One region of the Paenibacillus terrisolis genome, then DNA from elsewhere that is predicted to be linked to it. Evidence: predicted binding sites of a transcription regulator. Region 1 holds the regulator's gene; the other holds the start of a gene.
What was found. Region 1 encodes Rex, which represses fermentation and respiration genes when NADH is low (regulators of the CRP and FNR family bind a similar motif). Its sites were predicted from a motif close to TTGTGAAATATTTCACAA; they were not measured.
Positions count from the first base shown of each region.

Region 1 (7,800 bases):
GTTCGCCTTGCGCGTAGAAGATTGGCTGGATATCGAACCTCCCCGGGATCCTGCGGCTTACAATCCGCTGGAAGACCTAAGCTTCGGACAATTCATGGAGCAGGTGCGGGAACGGCTTAAAGAAAGACTGCCCCAATACGAAGAGCGCGAAGCGCAGAACATGATGCTGGAAGAAGTGATGCAGGCGTTTGCCGAAGATAAGCATCTGCTGGTGGAAGCCGGTACCGGAACGGGAAAATCGCTCGGCTATCTTCTGCCCGCCATTTATCACAGCGTCAAAAACGACGAGAAGGTCATGATCAGCACGCACACCATCAATCTTCAGGAACAGCTAAGGGAGAGGGATGTTCCGCTTTTGACGGAAGCGGTTCCTTTTCCGTTTCGGGCGGCGGTGTTTAAAGGAAGGCAGCATTATTTGTGCTTGCGCAAATTTGAACATAAAGTTAACAAAAGGGATTTTGCGACGCCAAAAGAAGAGGTGATGACGGCCGCGCAAATGATTGTGTGGCTGACGCAAACGGAAAACGGGGACGACGAAGAGCTCAACCTGGGAAACCGCGGCGGCGATTTTTGGGAAACGGTTGCGAGCGAATCGGATTCGTGCCTGGGCCGCAATTGCCCGTGGTTCCGCAAGTGCTTCTACCATAGGGCCAAGCATGAAGCCGGGGTTGCGGATGTGGTCATTACGAACCATTCTAAATTGTTTACGGACATTCAGGCGGGACATCAGCTTTTGCCCGGCTACGAGCGGCTGGTGATCGACGAAGCGCATCATCTGGAAGATGTGGCCGGCAAGCATCTTGGCCTTCATATGAAATATTTTACGGTCGTTCACACGTTGACCCGGCTGTTCAAGGACAGCAAAACAGGGCAGTTGGCTAATCTTAGAATGGCGCTACAAAGCGCGGCAAATGAAAATTCGCTCCAGTGGTGTTCCGTCATCGACAATATTTATCCCTCGCTGGTGGATGTGAAGGAGAGCTGGGACAAGCTGAGCGATCTGCTCTTCGCGCTAATGCCGGAGCGGAGCGACGCCGCTCCGGGCGACCCGGGACAATTCGTTTACCGGCTGCTTCCGCATAAGAAGCCCAAGGACTGGGATTCGCTTGCGGCGCTGGAGAATCAGATTTACGTCACGCTCGGAGACGTGCTTCGCCAGGGAGAACGGATGCTGAGCCAGATCCGGGAAGAGCAGGACGATTTCGGCTCCGAAAGCCTGTTAACGGATATCAGCGGATTGTTCAAGGATTTGGCGAGCGAACGCGAGTCGCTGCGCTTCTTTATGAAGCTGGAGAATGAAGAAACGGTATATTGGATCGAAGGAAACGGGAATTACCGCAGCCGCTCGCTGCAAATTTACGCCGTGCCGATCGATGTAAGCGCTCAGCTGAAGGAGTATTTTTTCGACAAGAAAAAAAGCGTTGTGATGACTTCGGCAACTCTTTCCGTCGATAAATCGTTTCAATATATGATTGAGCAGTTGGGACTAACGGAGGCTGCCTCCGAAGACAGGCTGTTGACATCGATGCTCCCTTCGCCGTTTAACTACCGGGATCAGGCGCTGCTGGTCATCCCGCGGGACTTCCCAAGCGTCAAGGGAAGCGTGGGAGACGATCATTTCGTCAGTACGCTGGTGCGATCGCTGGCGGATACGGCTGTCGCTACGCAGGGACGCATGCTGGTGCTGTTTACTTCTTACCGCATGCTGAGGCAGGTATACGATCCACTAAAGGACCTTTTGTCGGAGCAAGGTATTACCGTCATCGGTCAAGGGATGGACAGCGGCAGCCGCACCAAGCTGACCCGCCGTTTCCAAGGCCAAAACGCATCCGTGCTGCTTGGCACCAGCAGTTTTTGGGAAGGGGTCGATATCCCCGGCGAAGCTTTGACGAGCCTGGCCATTGTCCGTCTGCCCTTCCAGCCCCCCAACCATCCGCTCGTGGAGGCGAAGAGCGAACGGCTTCAGCGGGAGAAGAAAAATCCTTTTATGAAGCTGTCCGTGCCGCAGGCGGTCATCCGCTTCAAGCAGGGATTCGGCCGGCTTGTCCGCTCGTCGCAGGATCGCGGCATCGTGGTTGTTTATGATACCCGCATCTTGGAATCCTACTACGGAAAGTATTTTTTATATTCTTTACCCGGACCGAAGATGGAGCATATGCCCCTCGGGCAAATGGTTCCGCGCATTTCGGAATGGCTCAATGCCGGTGAGCCGCAATAAGCTTTGCGGTTCATACTCGCGCCAAATGAGGGGGAAAAATGTATGAAATCTGATAAAATTTCCGATGCCGTTGTTCGAAGATTGCCGGTATATCTGCGTTTTTTAAATGAATTGAGCCGTCGCGAGGTGCCAACGGTATCCTCGCAGGAACTGGGCCAGAAGCTGGATCTCAATCCGGCGCAAATTCGCAAGGATCTCGCTTATTTCGGCGATTTCGGACGCAAGGGCATCGGTTACGATGTGGCTTATCTGATCGAAAAAATCCAGCAAATCTTAAATCTGGACCAGCAAATCAACGTAGCTTTGGTGGGTGCCGGTAATCTTGGTCAGGCGCTTTCCAATTATAATGCTTATCTGAAGGACAATATGAAAATCGTAGCGGTGTTCGACGCTTCTCCGGCCAAAATCGGCAAGCAGATCAACAACATTACGATTCAGCCGATCGATGAGCTCGTTGAAACGGTTCGCGAGAAGCATGTGCGCATTGGGATTATCACCGTGCCGGATTTTGAAGCTCAACGCGTTGCGGATCAGCTGGTTGCCGCCGGAATCGGAGCGATTCTCAACTTCGCGCCAACGATCCTGAAAGTGCCGTCGGAAGTAAGAATTCACGCGGCCGATTTTACGACGGATCTGCTCAGCTTGGCGTATTATTTGGAAAATGGAAAGGAACAAGCCGTTTATGAGTCGTAAGTGGTTAATTAAAAACGGGACCTTCGCCGTTTTGGACGAAGGTCGTCCCGTGATTCACGGATATATGCTGGTTGAAGGCGATATGATTACGTACATTGGGGAGCAGCGCCCGGAAGGCGTGGAAGGCGCAGAGACCTTTGACGGAAAAGGCCTGTTGTTCCTGCCCGGTCTGATCAACACTCACGGCCATGCGGCGATGTCGCTGCTTCGCGGTTACGGGGACGATATGGTGCTGCAAACTTGGCTTCAGGAGAAAGTATGGCCGATGGAAGCCAAGTTTACCGCAAGCGACGTGCATGCCGGGACGGCGCTGTCCGTCCTGGAAATGCTGAAGGGCGGAACGACGACCTTCCTCGATATGTACGATCACATGGATGAAGTGGCCAAAGTGGTGGAAGAATCCGGAATTCGCGGCGTATTGATGCGCGGAGCGATTGGGTTGTGCCCGCCGGACGTGCAGGACATGAAGCTGAAGGAAGCGGTCGATTTTGCGGTGAATTGGAACGGCAAAGCGGACGGCCGAATCACAACGATGCTGTCGCCGCACGCTCCCTACACTTGCCCGCCGGATTATATCGAAAAGTTTGTACAGGCGGCGCATGATCTCGACCTGCCGATGCATACGCATATGTCCGAAACGAGGGCGGAAGTGGAGCAAAACGTGGCCGATTACGGTGTTCGTCCGGTCCAGCACCTGCTGAATCTCGGGATGTTCTCACGGCCGACGCTGCTTGCCCATGCGGTGCATTTGACCGATGAGGAAATTGAGATTCTGGCTGCGCATGACGTGGCCATTTCCCATAATCCGGGCAGCAATTTGAAGCTTGCGAGCGGGGTTGCCCGTGTGCCGGAACTGCTGCAAAAAGGGGTCGTCGTCTCCCTTGGGACGGACGGCGCGGCAAGCAATAACAACCTCGATATGATCGAGGAGATTCGCCTGGCGGCTTTGATCCACAAAGGCGTTTCCGGTGACCCTACCGCTGTGCCTGCCATAGAAGCGCTCAAGATGGGAACGGAGTACGGCGCAAAGTCGGTGTTCCTGCCCAATACAGGGAAACTGGCCGCGGGCATGAAAGCGGACTTTATCGCCGTTAACACGGAGCAGGCCCATTTCATACCGAAGATCGATTTTATTTCCCATATCGTCTACTCGGCGAGCCCGAAGGATGTTGAACATGTATGGGTCAACGGCAAACAGGTGATCAAGCATGGCGCCTGTCTGACGCTCGACGAGGAACGGGTGCGTTACGAGGCCCAGGCGGCTTTTGAAGGGCTGCTCGCCCGCTAGCAAACGAGGGGACGTGAGCCGAGAGATCTCCGCTTAAGCCGTCAACCAGGGGAAAGGAAGAGAAGGTTGAAGAACAGAACCAAATGGATCCTGCTCTCGATCATACTCCTGCTGCTTGTGATCATTGGCCTTAACCGCTTTTATGTATACATTCATGAGGATACGTGGAAAGCCGAGAACACCGCTATCCGCGAGGCCAAGCGGGAGACGGACCTAACCGAAGCGAAACAGGTGTGGAAGTCGGTCTGGGACGAAGTGATCTGGGTCGTGGAAGGCAAAAACGAGTCGGGACAGGATGAAATGGTGTGGCTTCGGGACAGCAAAGACGCGATCGTTAAGCCGATGTCCGAAGGCAAGTCGGAAAGCCAAATCCGCGCGGTCATTAAAGAGCAGTTCCCGGGCATCAAGGTTGTTCGGCTCATGCCGGGCATTTATAACGAGCAGCTCGTGTGGCAGCTGTTCTACAAAGAAAAGGACCATCATTATTACCGCTTTTTTGACTTCGCCACCGGCCAGCCGCTGGATGAGATATTTACTCTGCCGAATCGGTAAGGATCGAGGTAAGCAGACGTTTTAGCTGCCTGAAAATGGATATGGCAATGACCGAGGAGTTAGGCATCGAGAATAAGTTGCTTAACTCCTTTGTTATTGATGTTTGTTGATCAACCGGCATTCATGGAATTACAAATTTGGCGAACAATTTATAGCGATGATTCATCTATAGAGTTAGAGTGACGTACTATTTTAGTACAAGGCTGACAGGTTGATACTCAGACGCTTTTGCTGGTTGATGAGGGCAAACCTATCCTTCGGAGGTTCATAATTTACTTAAAGGCGGTGGAGATATGTCGGGAATTTTGAGCATATCCGGTCTATCCTTTTTGCTGGTAGCGATGTTCACGCCACTGCTTATTCGTGTTTTGCGCATCCTTAAACTGACGCAACCCATTCGTTCAGAGCTGCCTCCCGACCATCAGGCCAAGCGGGGAACGCCTCTCATGGCCGGCCTTGTGTTGCTGATTGGGGTCGCGGTTTCGCTGCAATTTCATCCGGCTCCGCTCATGATTTTTTTATGCGCAACCTTTCTTTTATTCAGCTCGGTAGGTTTTATGGATGACTTGAAAAAAGCAGTGTGGCAAAATCCTTCGGGAATTTCCGGACTAGCGAAGCTGATGTTCCAATTTTTATTTACCGGGATGCTTTTCGTGGTTTTAATGCGATTTTTCTCATTATCCGGCGACATCGCGATATTCCGTGGGTTTAGCCTGCACTTACCCGTCTTCTTATACATAGCGGTTATGCTGCTCTTTATCGTAGGCTCGGCGAATGCGATCAATTTCACGGATGGCCTGGACGGATTATTGATCAATACGGCCATTCCGACTTATTTTTTCTTTTTTCTCATCTCGGACAAACCAGAAGTTCAGACCTTTTGCCTTGTTATGATCGGCTGCCTGCTGGGGCTATTTCTTTACAATATATACCCGGCCCGAGCGTTTATGGGGGATACCGGATCGCTGGCTATCGGCGGTTCTCTCGCTATTTTGGTTGTCATTGAAAAAGTTGAAATCTTAATTCCGCTTCTTTTCTTGGTTTACCTTGCCGAGCAGTTCTCGGTTATTTTTCAAGTCTGGTATTACAAAAGGACCAAGCTTCGTTTGTTCCGAATGACTCCGATTCATTATCACTTTAGCCTAAAATACGGTTGGAGCGAGAACCGGATAGTAACCGTTTTCGGTTTTGTTTCCTGGCTGTCTGTCGGTCTATGCTGGATTCTTTACAAATATGTACTGTACTGAGGAAGGCCATCATGCAACGGCTTTGCTCTTGCTCGTAATGATACACATCCTTGCAAAGAACACGGAAAATCCTTAGTTGGTTATCCGGTTTCAGGGGGTGTGTTTTTATATTTGTTTCCGGCGCCAGCCTCAAAAAGGAATTCCCGGTTTAGCCTTAGGCACTCGATTTGCTCTTCTTTTCAAAATGGCTGCGGGTTCTCTAAACTTTCCCTCTTATTCTTTAAAATTTAAAATATAGCCATACTTTCTTGTGAAATAGTATACACGATGTGATATACTCTTATTTGTAAGTTTGATATACATTGATATATATGATTTAGATAGATCGATGTGTATATCGGATCGATTTCAGAATAGATAAGGGGGACATCACGTGAAACTGCGTATTGGACCAATTGCCATTAGTGTTGTCGTGTCCGCCTTGCTGCTGTTCGGCGGGTGGTTCACGTATCGTCAGTGGGCGATCGAACGTCCGCTTGAAAAACTGGTGAATGGATATGACGGCGTGAAGAACGTTCAACTAAATATATCGCCCAACGAAATGGGTTTGAAATTGGATTTGGCTCCCGGTACGGATCTCGGAAGTTTGGTACGGCAAATCGAGAAGGACGGGGAGCATTTGATCGGCAGCCGAGAGGTGAAGCTGGATGTGGAGGATCATTCTTCGCCAAAGCTGGACAAACTCTGGGAAAATGCTTTGTTCCCGGTCGCTCAGGCGATGGAAAACAAGCAATACACCGAGATTACGGCGGCATTGAAGCAGATGGAAGCAAGTAACCCGTCCGTGAAAGCGAAGGCGGAAATGGATGAGGATAATGTTTATATTACGCTGACGGACGGCAAGGCCAGCAAATTTGTCGTTTTGCCTCGGACTCCGGAACGATTGGGGGCATGGCCAAATGCGTAAATGGATGATAGAGGCGGCAATAGGTTTTGTACCGGTGCTGCTTGTTTTTTTAATTGTGATGATGGGCGTTAATACGATTCCGGTGCTGCTTGTCCTTGTTTTGCTGGGAGCCTTGTTTGTGGCGGTCAAGCTGCGCGGGGGCATAGCGGTGGGGGCGTCGCAGGAACGCAAACGCAAAAAAGTAGGTTCGCCCCATTTGACGTTTGAGGAAATCGGCGGGCAGGAAAGCGCCAAGCAGGAGCTTCAAGAGGCGCTGGATTTTATGGTCCGCCATGATGAGATCAGCAAGTTCGGTATCCGCCCGATCAAAGGGATATTGCTGACCGGTCCTCCGGGAACCGGGAAGACGCTGATGGCCAAAGCCGCGGCGCAGTATACCAATGCGGTATTCGTCGCCGCTTCGGGCAGCGAATTCGTGGAGATGTATGTAGGCGTTGGCGCGAGCCGGATCCGCGATCTGTTCAAGGAAGCGCGCACCCGCGCCGCCAAAGAGAACAAAGAGAACGCGGTCATTTTCATTGACGAGATCGATGTGATCGGCGGCAAAAGAGAAGGCGGCCAGCAACGCGAATACGATCAGACCTTGAACCAGCTGCTTACCGAAATGGACGGCATTTTCACTTCGGATACGCCGCGTATTTTGTTGATCGCGGCCACGAACCGCAAGGAAATGCTCGACAGCGCGCTATTGCGTCCTGGCCGGTTCGACCGTCATATTCAGGTTGATCTTCCCGACAAAAAGGGCCGTCTGCATATTCTAGAGCTGCATGCCGTGAACAAACCGCTTCATTCGGACGTCAACCTGGATAAGATCGCCGAGGAAACCTTCGGCTTCTCCGGGGCGCAGCTCGAAAGCGTCATGAACGAAGCGGCAATATATGCGATGCGCGACGGC
Region 1 is NZ_JBKFGG010000012.1:22,725-30,524, forward strand. Features, by position in the region: gene dinG (ATP-dependent DNA helicase DinG) at 1-2,218, shown strand, start outside; gene ACI48K_RS12340 (redox-sensing transcriptional repressor Rex) at 2,261-2,911, shown strand; gene ACI48K_RS12345 (amidohydrolase) at 2,901-4,199, shown strand; gene ACI48K_RS12350 (cell wall elongation regulator TseB-like domain-containing protein) at 4,266-4,751, shown strand; gene mraY (phospho-N-acetylmuramoyl-pentapeptide-transferase) at 5,045-5,998, shown strand; gene ACI48K_RS12360 (hypothetical protein) at 6,372-6,905, shown strand; gene ACI48K_RS12365 (AAA family ATPase) at 6,898-7,800, shown strand, end outside.

Region 2 (7,800 bases), on a different contig from region 1:
AGGAATAAGCCTATACTGAAGGAGGCACTACTGACAATGGGAATAGACAAAGAAAAGCTTGTGGTGATCGGCAACGGCATGGCGGGAATCAGCGCCGTAGAGCAGATTTTAAAGTTAAGCTCGAAATACGATATTACCGTGTTCGGAAGCGAACCGTACCCGAACTATAACCGGATTATGCTCTCTTACGTACTGGAAGGCAGCAAAACGCTGGATGATATCGTACTGAATGATCTGAACTGGTACCGTGACAACGGGATTACGCTTCACACAGGAACTGCGGCGATAAAAATCGATGAATCGGCAAAAGAAGTCTTGGCGGATAACGGTATGCGAGTGCCTTATGACAAAGTGCTGATCGCAACCGGGTCCAATTCGTTTATTCTTCCGATCCCGGGCAGCGATAAAGAAGGTGTCGTAGGCTTCCGCGATATCGCCGACTGCCAAAGCATGTTGGAAGCAGCCAAAACCTGCAGGAAGGCAGCCGTCATCGGTGGGGGATTGCTTGGACTGGAAGCGGCCAAAGGACTTGTCGAACTGGGAATGGACGTAACCGTAGTCCATTTGATGGAAGATTTGATGGAGCGCCAGTTGGATCGTCAAGCGTCGTCCATGCTGCAGGCCGAACTTGAACGGCAAGGGATCAAATTCAAAATGGGCGCTCAGACTGTCGAACTGCTTGGCGATTCGCGGGTCAGTGGGCTCCGGTTTGCCGACGACACGGCGCTGGAAGCCGAATTTGTCGTCATGGCCGTCGGTATCAAGCCAAACATCGCGGTGGCGAAAGAAAGCGGTATTGAAACAGGCCGGGGAATTTCGGTGAACGATTATATGCAAACCTCTATGGAAAACGTTTATGCGGTTGGGGAATGTGCCGAGCACCGGGGAGTGTGCTATGGGCTCGTAGCGCCTTTATTTGAGCAAGGCATGGTTCTGGCGAAGCATATCAGCGGTGTGGAGACAACTCCGTATGAAGGATCGGTCGTTTCGACCAAGCTCAAAATTTCCGGGGTGGATGTGTTCTCCACCGGAGAATTTATCGATGGACCCGAGCACACGATGATCAGCAGCAAAGACGATTGGAAACGCATGTACAAGAAAATATTGCTGAAGGACAATCATCTGGTTGGGGCCGTGCTGTTTGGCGATATTTCCGATTCGGCCGAGCTGCAGAAGCTGATCCGGCAAAACGCCGAGATGACGGATGAACTCTATGCTTCCTTGATGGGTTCGGGATGTACCGCCGGGAAAAAAGAAAAATCGGTGGAAACGATGCCCGATGACGAAATTGTTTGCGGCTGCAACGGCGTAACGAAAGGCACGATCGTGGACGTTATCACCAATCAGGGATTGACCACGGTGGACGAGATCAAGGCTTGCACCGGGGCGACCCGTTCCTGCGGCGGCTGTAAACCGGTTGTCGAGCAGATTTTGCAGTATGTGCTTGGCGACGGATTCAAGTCGGCGGCCAAACAGGGAATCTGCGGCTGCACGACGCTTGGCCGGGATGAGATCGTTGCAGAGATCAATGCCAAAGGCTTGCGGACGACCAAGGAAGTGATGAACGTCCTTGGCTGGACTCAGCCGGAGGGCTGTTCCAAATGCCGCCCGGCGATCAACTATTATCTCGGGATGATTTACCCGGATACCCACGAGGACGAGAAAGAATCGCGTTTCGTCAACGAGCGCATGAACGCCAATATTCAGAAAGACGGAACCTATACCGTCGTTCCGCGGATGTACGGCGGTGTGACGACGCCGGAGGATTTGAAGAAAATCGCCGACGTATCGCTGAAATATGATGTCAAAGTCGTCAAAGTCACAGGCGGGCAACGGCTGGATTTGATCGGAGTGAAAAAAGAGGATCTTCCGAAGGTGTGGGAAGAGCTCGCTATGCCGTCCGGGTATGCATACGCCAAATCGCTGCGCACCGTTAAAACCTGTGTAGGCTCGCAGTTCTGCCGCTTCGGCACTCAGGATTCGATGGGAATGGGCGCGCTGTTGGAACGCAAATTCGAACGGCTTGATTTTCCGGCCAAATTCAAAATGGCGGTCAACGGCTGTCCGCGCAACTGCGCCGAGTCGTGTACGAAGGACATTGGCATCGTAGGCAACGACGGCGGATGGGAGATTTTTATCGGCGGCAACGGAGGAATTAAGGCGCGCCTTGCCGACTCGCTCTGCAAAGTAAAAACCGACGAAGAACTTATTGAGCTGTGCGGAGCCATTATGCAGTATTACCGGGAAACGGGAAATTACCTGGAAAGAACCTCGGAGTGGGTGGAGCGGCTCGGTTTGGAGCACATCAAATCGGTTGTCGTGGACGATTCTGAAGCCCGTAAAGCATTGGCGGAACGGATCGAATTTGCTTTGAAGCAAGTGTCCGATCCCTGGAAAAAGATGCTGCAAGACGAGCCCGGTAGCGGCAAAATGTTTCACAGCCTTGAAATGGGCGAACGGCTGTAAAGGCGTTTGAAGGAAGTATGGTGCATGACGAAAGAACGGAAGGGAGAAAACGGCGCATGAGCAGTGAAATAGGCAAAGAAATCTATCGTCTGGCGGGAGCTTTGGAGGAATTTTTGGTGCAAATCGGCCGGGTTGTCGATCTCAGCGGCCGGCAGGTGGCGGTTTTTCGCGTTTCGGACGGCCGGGTATTTGCGGTGCTGAACCAAAGTCCGCATCCGAAGGGCGGGCCGTTGGCAGAGGGAATCGTATCAGGGCATTACCTGTATGATCCGCTGCACGATTGGAAAATCGATTTAACTACGGGATCGGTTCAGGCCCCCGACAATGGTCAGGTTCCGGTATTCCCGGTAAAGGTGGAAGAAGGACAGGTGTGGATCGCCGATTTTTGATTGGATCAATGCGATAAATGGTGAGGCGATCGCTTCTGGGGCGCTGCGGATATGGCGCCTTTCAAGCGCTGCGGTTTCCTCACAGTTGCACAGAAGAGGCCGGGCCTATGGGCGAAAAGTATACGGGCCGCCTTTAAAGCCGTGTTCCAATCCAATATAAATTCACGCAGGAACACGGCTTTAACAGCGGCTGATGCCCCATAGGCATGGCTTCCCAACACGCCAAAGTTTAGAGTTCGCTCACTAACACTACCATACATAGGCACAGCAAAAAACCGTCCATTCGCTTCCGAGGACGGTTTTGCTATAGGCACCCCCGGAAATGACGCGAATTCCGTACGTCAGATCCGGCAAATTTCATTTGGGCACAGCTCGCAGTGACAGATGTCCTGCAGCATCACAAGGTCTTTGATCACAATCATCCCGTTTTCATATTCCAGGGCATCTTTTTTCCGCAAATCGCTGAGCATACGGTTAACACTTTCGCGTGTGGCGCCGATCATGTTCGACAAGTCGGTGTGCGTAATCTTTTTGTTGATCAGAACCGTATCGCCATGCTGTTCGCCATACGTGTTGCTGAGGCGGATCAGCGTGGAGCAGAGAGCGCCCGGTTTGCCGTACATCATTAAATCGCGGAATTTCGTTTGAGTTAAGCGGTGATGGATTCCCATCCATTTCATGAAGTCGATGGCGAAATCGCAATGCTGGCAGATCATGATTTCGAGATCTTTTTGCTCGATGACGCCGATTTCGCTGTCTTCGATCACTTCCGCGGTAAAGCTGTGTTTGGTGCTGAAGAACGGATCGGCTTGGCCGACCATGTCTCCACGTCCATACATGTACAAAATCAGTTCCTTGCCTTCGTCGGTCGATTTCGTCAGTTTCACGCGACCGCGTTTGATATAAAACAGTTTATCGGAAAAATCACCTTCCCAGAACAAATGCGTCCCCTCAGGATATGCTTTGTCTTTCATGGTGACGAGAAGGCGGTTGAAGTTTTGCTCTGTAAAACAGCTGGTGTTGCCGCGGGGCAGGGTGGCATTTACGATTTCACTCATCATTGATTTCCCCTTTGTACTCCAAATTTTTCTGAAAATTTTAAATTAATTATATAACGATTATTTGATTTTGGGGTGGCTCTTAAGCCTGAAAAAGTGTCGAAATTTCAACATTGTGACTAAATTCACTTTGTAACTTGCTAAAGTAGGGTATTAGACAAGGAACGACAGCGTTTTTTGGATTTCGTCAAAATTCTGCCATGCCTTTCTCCACATGTAAAGTATAATTGAAAAAAAACACATGGCAAGTGAAAAATTTTCACTTTATTTAAAGTATGTGAAAAAATTCACTATACAAGTTAAGACCCGTATGCTATGATAAATCCATAAAGAGAAGCGCAAAGCTTCGTAAGGGCAGACAAGTAAGTGAAAATTTTCACTATTACAATTTTCCTTCACGCTTACTGGTTTGAACCTTTCTAAATCTTAGGAGGATGAGAGAAATGGCCGTTAAGAACGAAGTGGTGACGAAAGTTCAGCCAACTGCAGAAGATTACATCCAAGGCTTGATCGACAAGGCGAAAAAAGCATCCGAAGCTTTCATGAACATGGATCAAGAGCAAATCGACAACATTGTGCAAGCGATGGCTTTGGCGGGGCTTGACAAGCATATGCACCTCGCGAAACTGGCAATCGAAGAAACGGGTCGCGGCGTATATGAAGACAAGATCATCAAGAACATGTTCGCAACCGAGTACATTTTCCACAGCATCAAGAACGATAAGACGGTAGGCGTGATCGAAGACAACTCTTACGACAACTTCCAAAAAATCGCGGAACCGGTCGGCATCATCATGGGGATTACTCCGGTAACCAACCCGACTTCGACAACGATCTTCAAATCTCTGATCGCGATCAAAACTCGCAACCCGATCATTTTCGGATTCCATCCATCCGCCCAATCTTGCAGCACCGAAGCTGCGAAAATCCTGCTCGAAGCTGCCGTTAAGCATGGCGCTCCTGCGGACTGCATCCAATGGATCGAAAATCCGTCGATGGATCGTACAAACGCTTTGATGAATCATAAAGACATTGCCTGTATCCTGGCAACCGGCGGATCCGCTATGGTTAAAGCGGCTTACAGCTGCGGCAAACCGGCTCTCGGCGTAGGCCCTGGTAACGTGCCTTGCTTCATTGAAAAGACTGCCGATCTGGACCAAGCGGTGAACGACCTGATTCTCTCCAAAACGTTTGATAACGGCATGATCTGCGCTTCCGAACAAGCGGTTATTATTGAAGAACCGATCTTCGACCAAGTGAAAAAGAAAATGATCGCCAACGGCTGCTACTTCGTGAATAAAGACGAAGCTGCAAAATTGACCGCAGGCGCAATCATTGCCGATAAATGCGCGGTGAACCCGGCGATTGTTGGCCAATCGGCTACAAAGATCGCCGAAATGTGCGGGATCGACGTTCCGGCCGGAACGAAAATTCTGGTTGCTGAAATCGAAGGCGTAGGTCCGAAATTTCCGCTTTCCGCCGAAAAACTGAGCCCTGTGCTGGCATGCTACAAAGTGAAAAATGCGGATCAAGGCATCGAACGCGCTCTGGAAGTTGTTCAATTCGGCGGCATGGGTCACTCTTCGGTCATCCATTCGAACAATGAAGAAATCATTCAAAAATATTCCGATGCTATGCCTACCTGCCGTATCCTGGTAAACCAACCTTCTTCGCAAGGCGGTATCGGCGATATCTACAATACGAACCTGCCATCGCTGACTCTGGGCTGCGGATCTTACGGACGCAACTCGACATCGTCGAACGTAACGGCTATCAATCTGATCAACGTGAAAAGGGTGAACCGTCGTACCGTGAATATGCAATGGTTTAAAGTACCGAACAAGATCTACTTCGAAAAAGGCGCGACTCAATATCTTGCCAAAATGCCTGATATCACGCGTGTCCTGATTGTTACCGACCCTGTGATGGTGAAACTCGGATATGTTGAAAGAGTAGAACATTATCTGCGTGAGCGCCAAACTCCGGTAGCGATCGAAGTATTCTCGGACGTTGAACCGGATCCATCGACAACGACAGTTGAACGCGGTAGAGAATTGATGGAAAGATTCCAGCCGGACTGCATCATCGCACTCGGCGGGGGCTCGCCAATGGACGCCGCGAAGGGCATGTGGCTGTTCTATGAATATCCGGAAACCGATTTCCACAACCTGAAGCAAAAATTCATGGATATCCGCAAACGGATTTACAAATTCCCTCGTCTGGGTCAAAAAGCGAAATTCGTTGCGATCCCTACGACTTCGGGTACAGGTTCGGAAGTAACCTCGTTCGCGGTTATTACCGACAAAACCAACGGCAACACCAAATATCCTTTGGCTGACTACGAGTTGACTCCGGACGTTGCAATTATCGACCCTGAGTTCGTATACAGTTTGCCGAAAGCGGCCGTTGCCGACACCGGTATGGACGTTCTGACTCACGCCATCGAAGCTTATGTTTCGGTAATGGCTAACGACTACACGGACGGTCTCGCGATCAAAGCGATCCAACTCGTGTTCGAATGGCTGGAAAAATCGGCATTGCAAGCCGACAAACTGGCACGTGAAAAAATGCATAACGCATCGACACTTGCCGGTATGGCATTTGCCAACGCATTCCTGGGCATCAACCACAGCTTGGCGCACAAATGGGGCGGTAAATACCATACGCCGCACGGTCGTACCAACGCGATCCTGCTGCCGCACGTTATCCGCTACAACGCTAAGAAACCTACGAAATTTGCCGCATGGCCTAAATACACGAACTTTGTAGCCGACGAACGTTACGCCGAAATCGCCCGCATTCTGGGACTGCCGGCTCGTACGACCGAAGAAGGCGTGAAGAGCTTGATCAAAGCGGTTCGCGACCTGAACAAAAAACTCAGCATGCCGGAAACCTTCCAAGAACTTGGTTTCGACGCGAAAGAATTCGAAGCCGGCGTAGCGGAACTTGCTGACCGCGCATTTGAAGACCAATGCACCACAGCAAATCCTAAGCTGCCGCTGGTCACCGAGCTGGCTGATGTGTACCGCGACGCATTCTATGGAAGATTTGAAGAATAAGTGAACAGGTAAGTCGAGAAGAGTGACAAATATCACTTAGAGTGATATTTGTCACACTCTTTTTATGGTGGTTGAGCTATTATTACAGTATAAATGATCCCTCATAGATTTATGATGGAAAAGGATTCGGAACACGTGCTGTTCACAATTGTTGTCAAAGTTGTGAAAAGTATCACAAATTTTAAGGGATCATGAGGCGCGGGATATATCCTTCAAACCGCGTACTTCAAACTATATATATGGAGGGAATAAAGATGTCGGTGATGGAAAAAGAAACAACGGCAGTGCAAGACGCATGGAGAGGTTTTAAACCGGGCAAATGGATGAAAGAGGTTAACACCAAGGATTTCATCGATACGAACATCACGCCTTATGAAGGTAACGAATCTTTCTTGAAAGGTGCTACGGCGAACACCAAAGCATTGTGGGAAATCGTATCCGATCTGTCCAAGAAAGAAAGAGAAGCCGGCGGGGTGCTGGATGTTGACGTAAATACGCCATCCACAATTACTTCCCACGCTCCTGGCTTTTTGGACAAGGACAAAGAACAAATCGTAGGTGTACAAGGCTCCGCTCCTTTCCAACGCACGATCCGTCCTAACGGCGGCGTAAGAATGGTTATTACGGCTTGTAAAGCTTACGGCTTTGAATTGCCGGAAGAAATCGTAGACCTGTATACCAATGTTCGCAAAACACATAACCAAGGCGTATTTGATGCCTATACTGCAGAAATGAGAAATGCCCGTCATACCGGTATCATCACTGGTTTGCCAGATGCCTACGGCCGCGGTCGTATTATTGGCGACTATCGTCGTATAGCACTGTATG
Region 2 is NZ_JBKFGG010000005.1:321,050-328,849, forward strand. Features, by position in the region: gene nirB (nitrite reductase large subunit NirB) at 37-2,466, shown strand; gene nirD (nitrite reductase small subunit NirD) at 2,523-2,855, shown strand; gene ACI48K_RS06820 (Crp/Fnr family transcriptional regulator) at 3,197-3,913, opposite strand; gene adhE (bifunctional acetaldehyde-CoA/alcohol dehydrogenase) at 4,357-6,972, shown strand; gene pflB (formate C-acetyltransferase) at 7,227-7,800, shown strand, end outside.
Region 2: a site for Rex is predicted at 4,189-4,206, ahead of adhE (bifunctional acetaldehyde-CoA/alcohol dehydrogenase). Genes of this name have one in related genera too.